Regions from separate parts of the Streptomyces sp. NPDC042336 genome, predicted to be linked through region 2. Evidence: riboswitches for the same ligand, from Rfam matches in the RefSeq annotation. Region 2 holds a riboswitch; the other holds the start of a gene.
The links. Region 2 has a riboswitch for cobalamin ahead of metE (5-methyltetrahydropteroyltriglutamate--homocysteine S-methyltransferase). Riboswitches for the same ligand answer to the same signal wherever they lie in the genome.

Region 1 (3,288 bases), on a different contig from region 2:
CCTCGCACTCTTCATGTATCCGCACTCGATCACCGCCACGCTGTCCTCGCGCAGCCGTGAGGTGATCCGCCGCAACACCACGATCCTGCCGCTGTACTCGCTGATGCTGGGCCTGCTCGCGCTGCTGGGCTTCATGGCCATCGCGGCCGGGGTCAAGGTGGACAACGGCCAGCTGGCGATCCCGCAGCTGTTCGAGAACATGTTCCCGGACTGGTTCGCGGGCGTGGCCTTCGCGGCGATCGGCATCGGCGCCCTGGTCCCGGCGGCGATCATGTCGATCGCGGCCGCGAACCTGTTCACCCGCAACATCTACAAGGACTTCATCAAGCCGGACGCCACGCCGCAACAGGAGACGAAGGTCTCCAAGCTGGTGTCGCTGCTGGTGAAGGTGGGCGCGCTGATCTTCGTCCTGGGCATGGACAAGACCGTCGCGATCAACTTCCAGCTGCTGGGCGGCATCTGGATCCTGCAGACCTTCCCGGCCCTGGTCGGCGGCCTGTTCACCCGCTGGTTCCACCGCTGGGCGCTGCTCGGCGGCTGGGCGGTCGGCATGGTCTACGGCACGGTCGCCGCCTACGGTGTGGCCTCGCCGACGCAGAAGCACTTCGGCGGCTCCTCCGACGAGATCCCCGGCATCGGCGAGATCGGCTACATCGGTCTCACCGCCTTCGTGCTGAACGTGCTGGTCACCGTGGTCCTGACCTTCGTCCTGAGGGCGGTCAAGGCGCCCGACGGCATCGACGAGACCAAGCCGAGCGACTACACGGCGGACGCCGGCGACCCCGGCGTCCAGGTGGAACTGCCGCCGGCCACGGCGGGCAGCTCGCACTGATCCCCGGAGCGCGAACGCGGCGGGCCGTCGGAGAAATCCGGCGGCCCGTTGTCGTACCCGTCGGGCACACTCGGCGTCATGGACTTCGTGATCCGACGTGCGACGGCCGAGGAGTACGACACCCTCGGCGAGATCACCGCGCAGGCCTACCTGCGCGACGGCCTCCTCGACTTCGGGGAGAGCGACTCGTACCTGGACGAGCTGCGCGACGTGGCCAAGCGGGCGGCGGCGGCCGAGGTGCTGGTCGCCGCGGCGGACGGCCGGGTGCTCGGCGGCGTGACCTTCGTGCCGTCCGGCGGTCCCATGGCGGACATCGCGCGCCCCGGCGAGGCCGAGATACGCATGCTCGCCGTCGCCCGCGAGGCGCGTGGCCGCGGGGCGGGCGAGGCGCTCGTACGGGCCTGTGTCGACCGCGCCAGGACGGTGGCCGGTTGCACGGGCGTCGTGCTGTCGACCCAGACCGCCATGCGCACCGCCCACCGCCTCTACGAGCGCCTGGGCTTCGTCCGCACGCCCGACCGCGACTGGAACCCCCTGCCGGAGCTGGACGACATCATGCTGCTCACTTACGAACTGACGCTCTGACGCTCTGGCACCGACCCGAAGCGGGCCCGACGCTACACCCTGACACGGAAGCCAGACACAACATCTGGGGGTGCTGGCGGAGCCCGGCACAAGATGTATGCTCGTGCTCGCTGTCGCCGCAGGGGAATCCGGTGCGAATCCGGAACTGTCCCGCAACGGTGTACTCGTGTGCATCCGTACGTCTTCGCACGTGCGCGCACGCCTGGTCAGTCCGAGGACCTGCCGACAGTGCGCCCGGCCGCCTTGGCCCGGGTGCCATGACGTCCGGGCCTCGTGGAGTGGGCCGGTGGACGCGACGCCGCGTGCGCTCGTGAGCTGCCCCCTGCCCTCCCTCCGCCAGGCCCCGTGCCGAGCGAGGGAGTGCTCCACGTGACCATCGCGCCAGCCGATCCGGCTTCAGCGACCCCGGTGACGGCGACCGGGGAACCCGACGGACCCGGTGCCGCCCTGCTGCGGACCCTGACCGGGCTGACCGCCGACCTCCCCGGCGCCGACCCGGGCCGGGTGGCCGCCGCCGCGCTGCGGGGCCGGTCCGCGCACGCCGACGAGGCCGAGCTGCGGGAGCTGGCCACCGAGGCGGCCGCCGGTCTGATCTCCGAGGACCCGGTCTACTCCCGGCTGGCCGCCCGGCTGCTGACCGTCGGCATCCGCGCCGAGGCCGCCTCCCAGGGCGTCGTCACCTTCACCGACTCCGTCGCCACCGGCCACCGCGAGGGTCTGATCGCCGACCGCACGGCCGCGTTCGTCCGGCTGCACGCGGCCCGCCTCGACGCGCTGATCGACCCGGCCGCCGACGACCGCTTCGGCTACTTCGGACTGCGCACCCTGTACAGCCGCTACCTGCTCCGCCACCCGATCACCCGCAAGACCGTCGAGACGCCCCAGCACTTCCTGCTGCGGGTCGCCGCCGGCCTCGCCGAGGACGACACGGTCCGCGCGGTGGACGAGGTCGCCGCCCTGTACGGCCTGATGAGCCGTCTGGACTACCTGCCCTCCTCCCCCACCCTCTTCAACTCCGGTACTAGGCACGCCCAGATGTCGTCCTGCTACCTCCTGGACTCCCCCAAGGACGAGCTGGACTCCCTCTACGACCGCCTCCACCAGGTCGCCCGCCTCTCCAAGCACGCCGGCGGCATCGGCATCGCCTACTCCCGCGTCCGCGCCCGGGGTTCGCTGATCCGCGGCACCAACGGGCACTCCAACGGCATCGTCCCGTTCCTGAAGACGCTGGACGCCTCGGTCGCCGCCGTGAACCAGGGCGGCCGGCGCAAGGGCGCGGCGGCGGTCTACCTGGAGACCTGGCACGCGGACGTCGAGGAGTTCCTGGAGCTGCGGGACAACACCGGTGAGGACGCCCGCCGTACGCACAACCTGAACCTCGCGCACTGGGTGCCGGACGAGTTCATGCGCCGGGTGGACACCGACGGGACCTGGTCGCTGTTCTCCCCCTCCGACGTCCCGGAGCTGACCGACCTGTGGGGCGAGGAGTTCGACGCGGCGTACCGCAGGGCGGAGGAGGCGGGGCTCGCCCGCAGGACGCTGCCCGCCCGTGAGCTGTACGGCCGCATGATGCGCACCCTCGCGCAGACCGGCAACGGCTGGATGACCTTCAAGGACACCGCCAACCGCACGGCGAACCAGACGGCGACCCCCGGCCACGTCGTCCACTCCTCCAACCTCTGCACGGAGATCCTGGAGGTCACCGACGACGGGGAGACGGCGGTCTGCAACCTGGGCTCGGTCAACCTCGGCGCCTTCGTCGACCCCGCGAGCGGCGACATGGACTGGGACCGGCTGGACGCCACCGTCCGCACCGCCGTCACCTTCCTGGACCGGGTCGTCGACATCAACTTCTACCCGACCGAGCAGGC
Region 2 (3,288 bases):
CTGGACGATGTCGCCGAACTCGGCGTAGCACATGTGGGTGTGGATCTGGGTGTCCGGGCGGACGCCGGACGTGGTGAGCCGGAAGGCTTCGGTGGCCCAGTCCAGGTATCCGGCCCGGTCGGCGCTGCGTAGCGGCAGCGTCTCACGCAGGGCGGGTTCGTCCACCTGGATGACGGACGTGCCCGCGGCCTCCAGGTCGTGCACCTCGTCGCGCAGGGCGAGGGCGACCTGATGGGCGGTGTCGGCGAGTGGCTGGTCGTCGCGGACGAAGGACCAGGCGAGCATGGTGACCGGCCCGGTGAGCATGCCCTTGACCGGCTTCTCGGTGAGCGACTGGGCGTAGGACGTCCAGCGCACCGTCATCGGCTCGGGGCGGGAGATGTCGCCGGCCAGGATCGGCGGGCGGACGTAGCGGGTGCCGTAGGACTGGACCCAGCCGTGCTGCGTGGCCAGGTAGCCGGTGAGTCGCTCGGCGAAGTACTGGACCATGTCGTTGCGTTCGGGTTCGCCGTGTACGAGGACGTCGATGCCGGTCTTCTCCTGGAAGGAGATGACCTCCTGGATCTCCGCCTTGATCCGCTCCTCGTAGTCGGCTGTGTCGATCCGCCCGGCGCGCAGGTCGGCGCGGGCGGCGCGCAGGTCGCCGGTCTGCGGGAAGGAGCCGATGGTCGTGGTCGGCAGCAGCGGCAGCCCGAGGTGGGCGCGCTGGGCGGCGGCGCGCTCCGCGTAGGACGGGGAACGGCGCCCGTCGGTCTCGGCGACCGCGGAGGCGCGGGCGCGGACGGCCGGATCATGGGTGACGGGGGAGTCGGCACGGGAGGCGAGGTCCGCACGGTTCGCCGCCAGGTCGGCGGCGATGGCGTCGGTGCCCCGGGCGAGACCCCTGGCGAGGGTGACGACCTCGGCGCTCTTCTGCCTGGCGAAGGCGAGCCAGCGCAGGATCTGCGGTTCGATGTCCCGTTCGGCGGCGGTGTCCAGGGGGACGTGCAACAGGGAGCAGGAGGCGGACACGTCGACGCGGTCGGCCAGGCCCAGCAGCGTGCCGAGCGTGGACAGGGAGGCGGCGAGGTCGTTGACCCAGACGTTGCGGCCGTTGACCACACCGGCGACCAGCCGCTTGCCGGGCAGCCCGCCGGCGGAGGCCAGCGCATCCAGGTTGGCGGCCGCCGCCCCGGTGAAGTCCAGGGCGAGACCGTCGACCGGGGCCTTGGCCAGCATCGGCAGCGCCTCGCCGAGCCGGTCGAAGTACGAGGCGACCAGGAGCTTCGGCCGGTCGGCTAGACCGCCGAGGTCACGGTAGGCGCGCTCGGCGGCGTTCAGCTCGGCCGGGGTGCGGTCCTGGACGAGGGCGGGCTCGTCCAGCTGGACCCACTCCGCGCCCGCCGCCCGCAGGTCGGCCAGGACCTCGGCGTACACGGGCAGCAGCCGGTCCAGCAGGGTGAGCGGCTCGAAGTCCGCCGGCATGCCCGGGGCGGGTTTGGCGAGCAGAAGGTAGGTGACGGGACCGACGAGGACGGGCCGGGCGGTCAGGCCGAGCGCGAGGGCCTCCTTCAGCTCACCGACCTGCTTGGCGGAGTCGGCGGTGAACGCGGAGTCGGGGCCCAGTTCCGGGACGAGGTAGTGGTAGTTGGTGTCGAACCACTTGGTCATCTCCAGCGGTGCCACCTCCTGGGTACCGCGCGCCATGGCGAAGTAGCCGTCCAGCGCGTCGCCGGCCACGGCGGCGCGGTGGCGCTCGGGGATCGCACCGACCATGACCGTGGTGTCCAGGACGTGGTCGTAGTACGAGAAGTCGCCGGTCGGTACCTCGTCGATGCCCGCGTCGGCCAACTGCAGCCAGTTCGTACGGCGCAGTTCGGCGGCCGTGGCGCGGAGGGCTTCGGCGGTTACGCGGCCCTTCCAGTAGCCCTCGACGGCCTTCTTCAGTTCACGGTTCCGACCCTGCCGGGGGTAGCCGTACACGGTGGCCCGTGCTGCCGCGGCTGCGGACTTCGTGGTCACGGAGATCTCCTTCGCGAGATGAATCCCTGAGATCCCGGAGACGGGACGAGAACGCGAAGGGGAGACACACCGGGCGTGACCGACGCTGCGCGACAAGGCAGGGCCGTCCGCCTGATATGTACGCCGACCCGCCCTCGAGGTCACCGGGATGTCCGCGCACGAACGGTTCGCGCGCGGGCAGTTGGCAGGTCTTCGGACTCGCGGGCACGTCCTCACCGTTCGAGGACACCTACTGGCCGTCGCTTCCCGGGCCCGGTACTTCGGACCCAGTGCGTATGACGGCGGTCGTTCCCGCTCACCGCTGCGGGGCAGTCCCGGATTCCCACCGGGTTCCCTCTTGCGACACCTCGTCTGGCTGACGGGGCGAACCAGCTGCTGCGGGCAGCCTACGGGCAGTCGGCCCGTCAGGAACGCGGACGTCCGTGATCCGGGCGGTGACCCATGTCACGCGCCCGGAACGGTGCCAGGACCTCGCCGCCCTGGGCCAGTGCTTGACGAACAGCAAGGTCGGGGCATGGGTTCGCAGTGGGGCGCTGAGGACCACGTTGTGGCGCGCTCGGTGACGATCTCGAGGAAATGGCGGCGGATTTCAGCGGTGGGCAAGGCGGGGCCTCCGAAGGCTCACAGGGGGAGCGGGGCGAGGGAACGAGCGGGGTGGCGCGGGCCGAGGAAGACGACGATGCCCTTGCCGTCGGGGGAGGGGTGGGTGGCCTGCGTCCAGCCGTGGCGGCGGTAGAAGGCCATGGCCCGCCCGTTCCGGACCGAGGTGAGCAGCCATGCCCGCCCTTCGGGCGCGTCTGCGGTCACCGCTTCGAGGAGGCGGGTGGCGAGACCGGTGCCGCGGGCGGTGGGCCGGACGGCGAGTTCGTCGATCTCCCGGGCTCCGCACAGCCAGTCGGCGGTGCGGTCGTTGCCGAGGCCGGCGGCCGCCTGGGGATAGCAGCGGTCGGTGGGGAGGGGAGACGGAGTGGTCCACGCGGTGGCGAAGCCGACGATCTCCCCGTCGCGCACGGCGGTCGCGGCGGTGAACCCGGCACGCCGCACGTTCGCCGGCAGCCGGGAGACGAACTCGGTTGCCTGCGCCTCGTCCTCGTGCCAGGGCGGGGCGCAGAAGGCGTCGACGTACACCGAATGCAGTGACTCGGTGTGCGTGAGTATCCCGGCGTCCCGGTGCACACGGATGTCGGTGGTCATCAGGCGGCCACCGCCTTCCCCATGACGACGGAATGCAGTGCGGCGTACTCCAGCGGTGCCGGTGCGGCGCCCGTCCGTACGAGAAGGTCGCCG

Region 1: another riboswitch for cobalamin. It lies ahead of ACZ6IM_RS20855 (ribonucleoside-diphosphate reductase subunit alpha); the one in region 2 lies ahead of metE (5-methyltetrahydropteroyltriglutamate--homocysteine S-methyltransferase).

The regions. Positions count from the first base shown of each region.
Region 1 is NZ_JBVJEA010000009.1:140,816-144,103, reverse strand. Features, by position in the region: gene mctP (monocarboxylate uptake permease MctP) at 1-832, shown strand, start outside; gene ACZ6IM_RS20860 (GNAT family N-acetyltransferase) at 911-1,417, shown strand; cobalamin riboswitch at 1,515-1,658, shown strand; gene ACZ6IM_RS20855 (ribonucleoside-diphosphate reductase subunit alpha) at 1,787-3,288, shown strand, end outside.
Region 2 is NZ_JBVJEA010000003.1:438,282-441,569, forward strand. Features, by position in the region: gene metE (5-methyltetrahydropteroyltriglutamate--homocysteine S-methyltransferase) at 1-2,001, opposite strand, end outside; cobalamin riboswitch at 2,180-2,376, opposite strand; gene ACZ6IM_RS10645 (GNAT family N-acetyltransferase) at 2,623-3,195, opposite strand; partial or broken gene ACZ6IM_RS10650 (tRNA (adenosine(37)-N6)-threonylcarbamoyltransferase complex transferase subunit TsaD) at 3,195-3,288, opposite strand, start outside.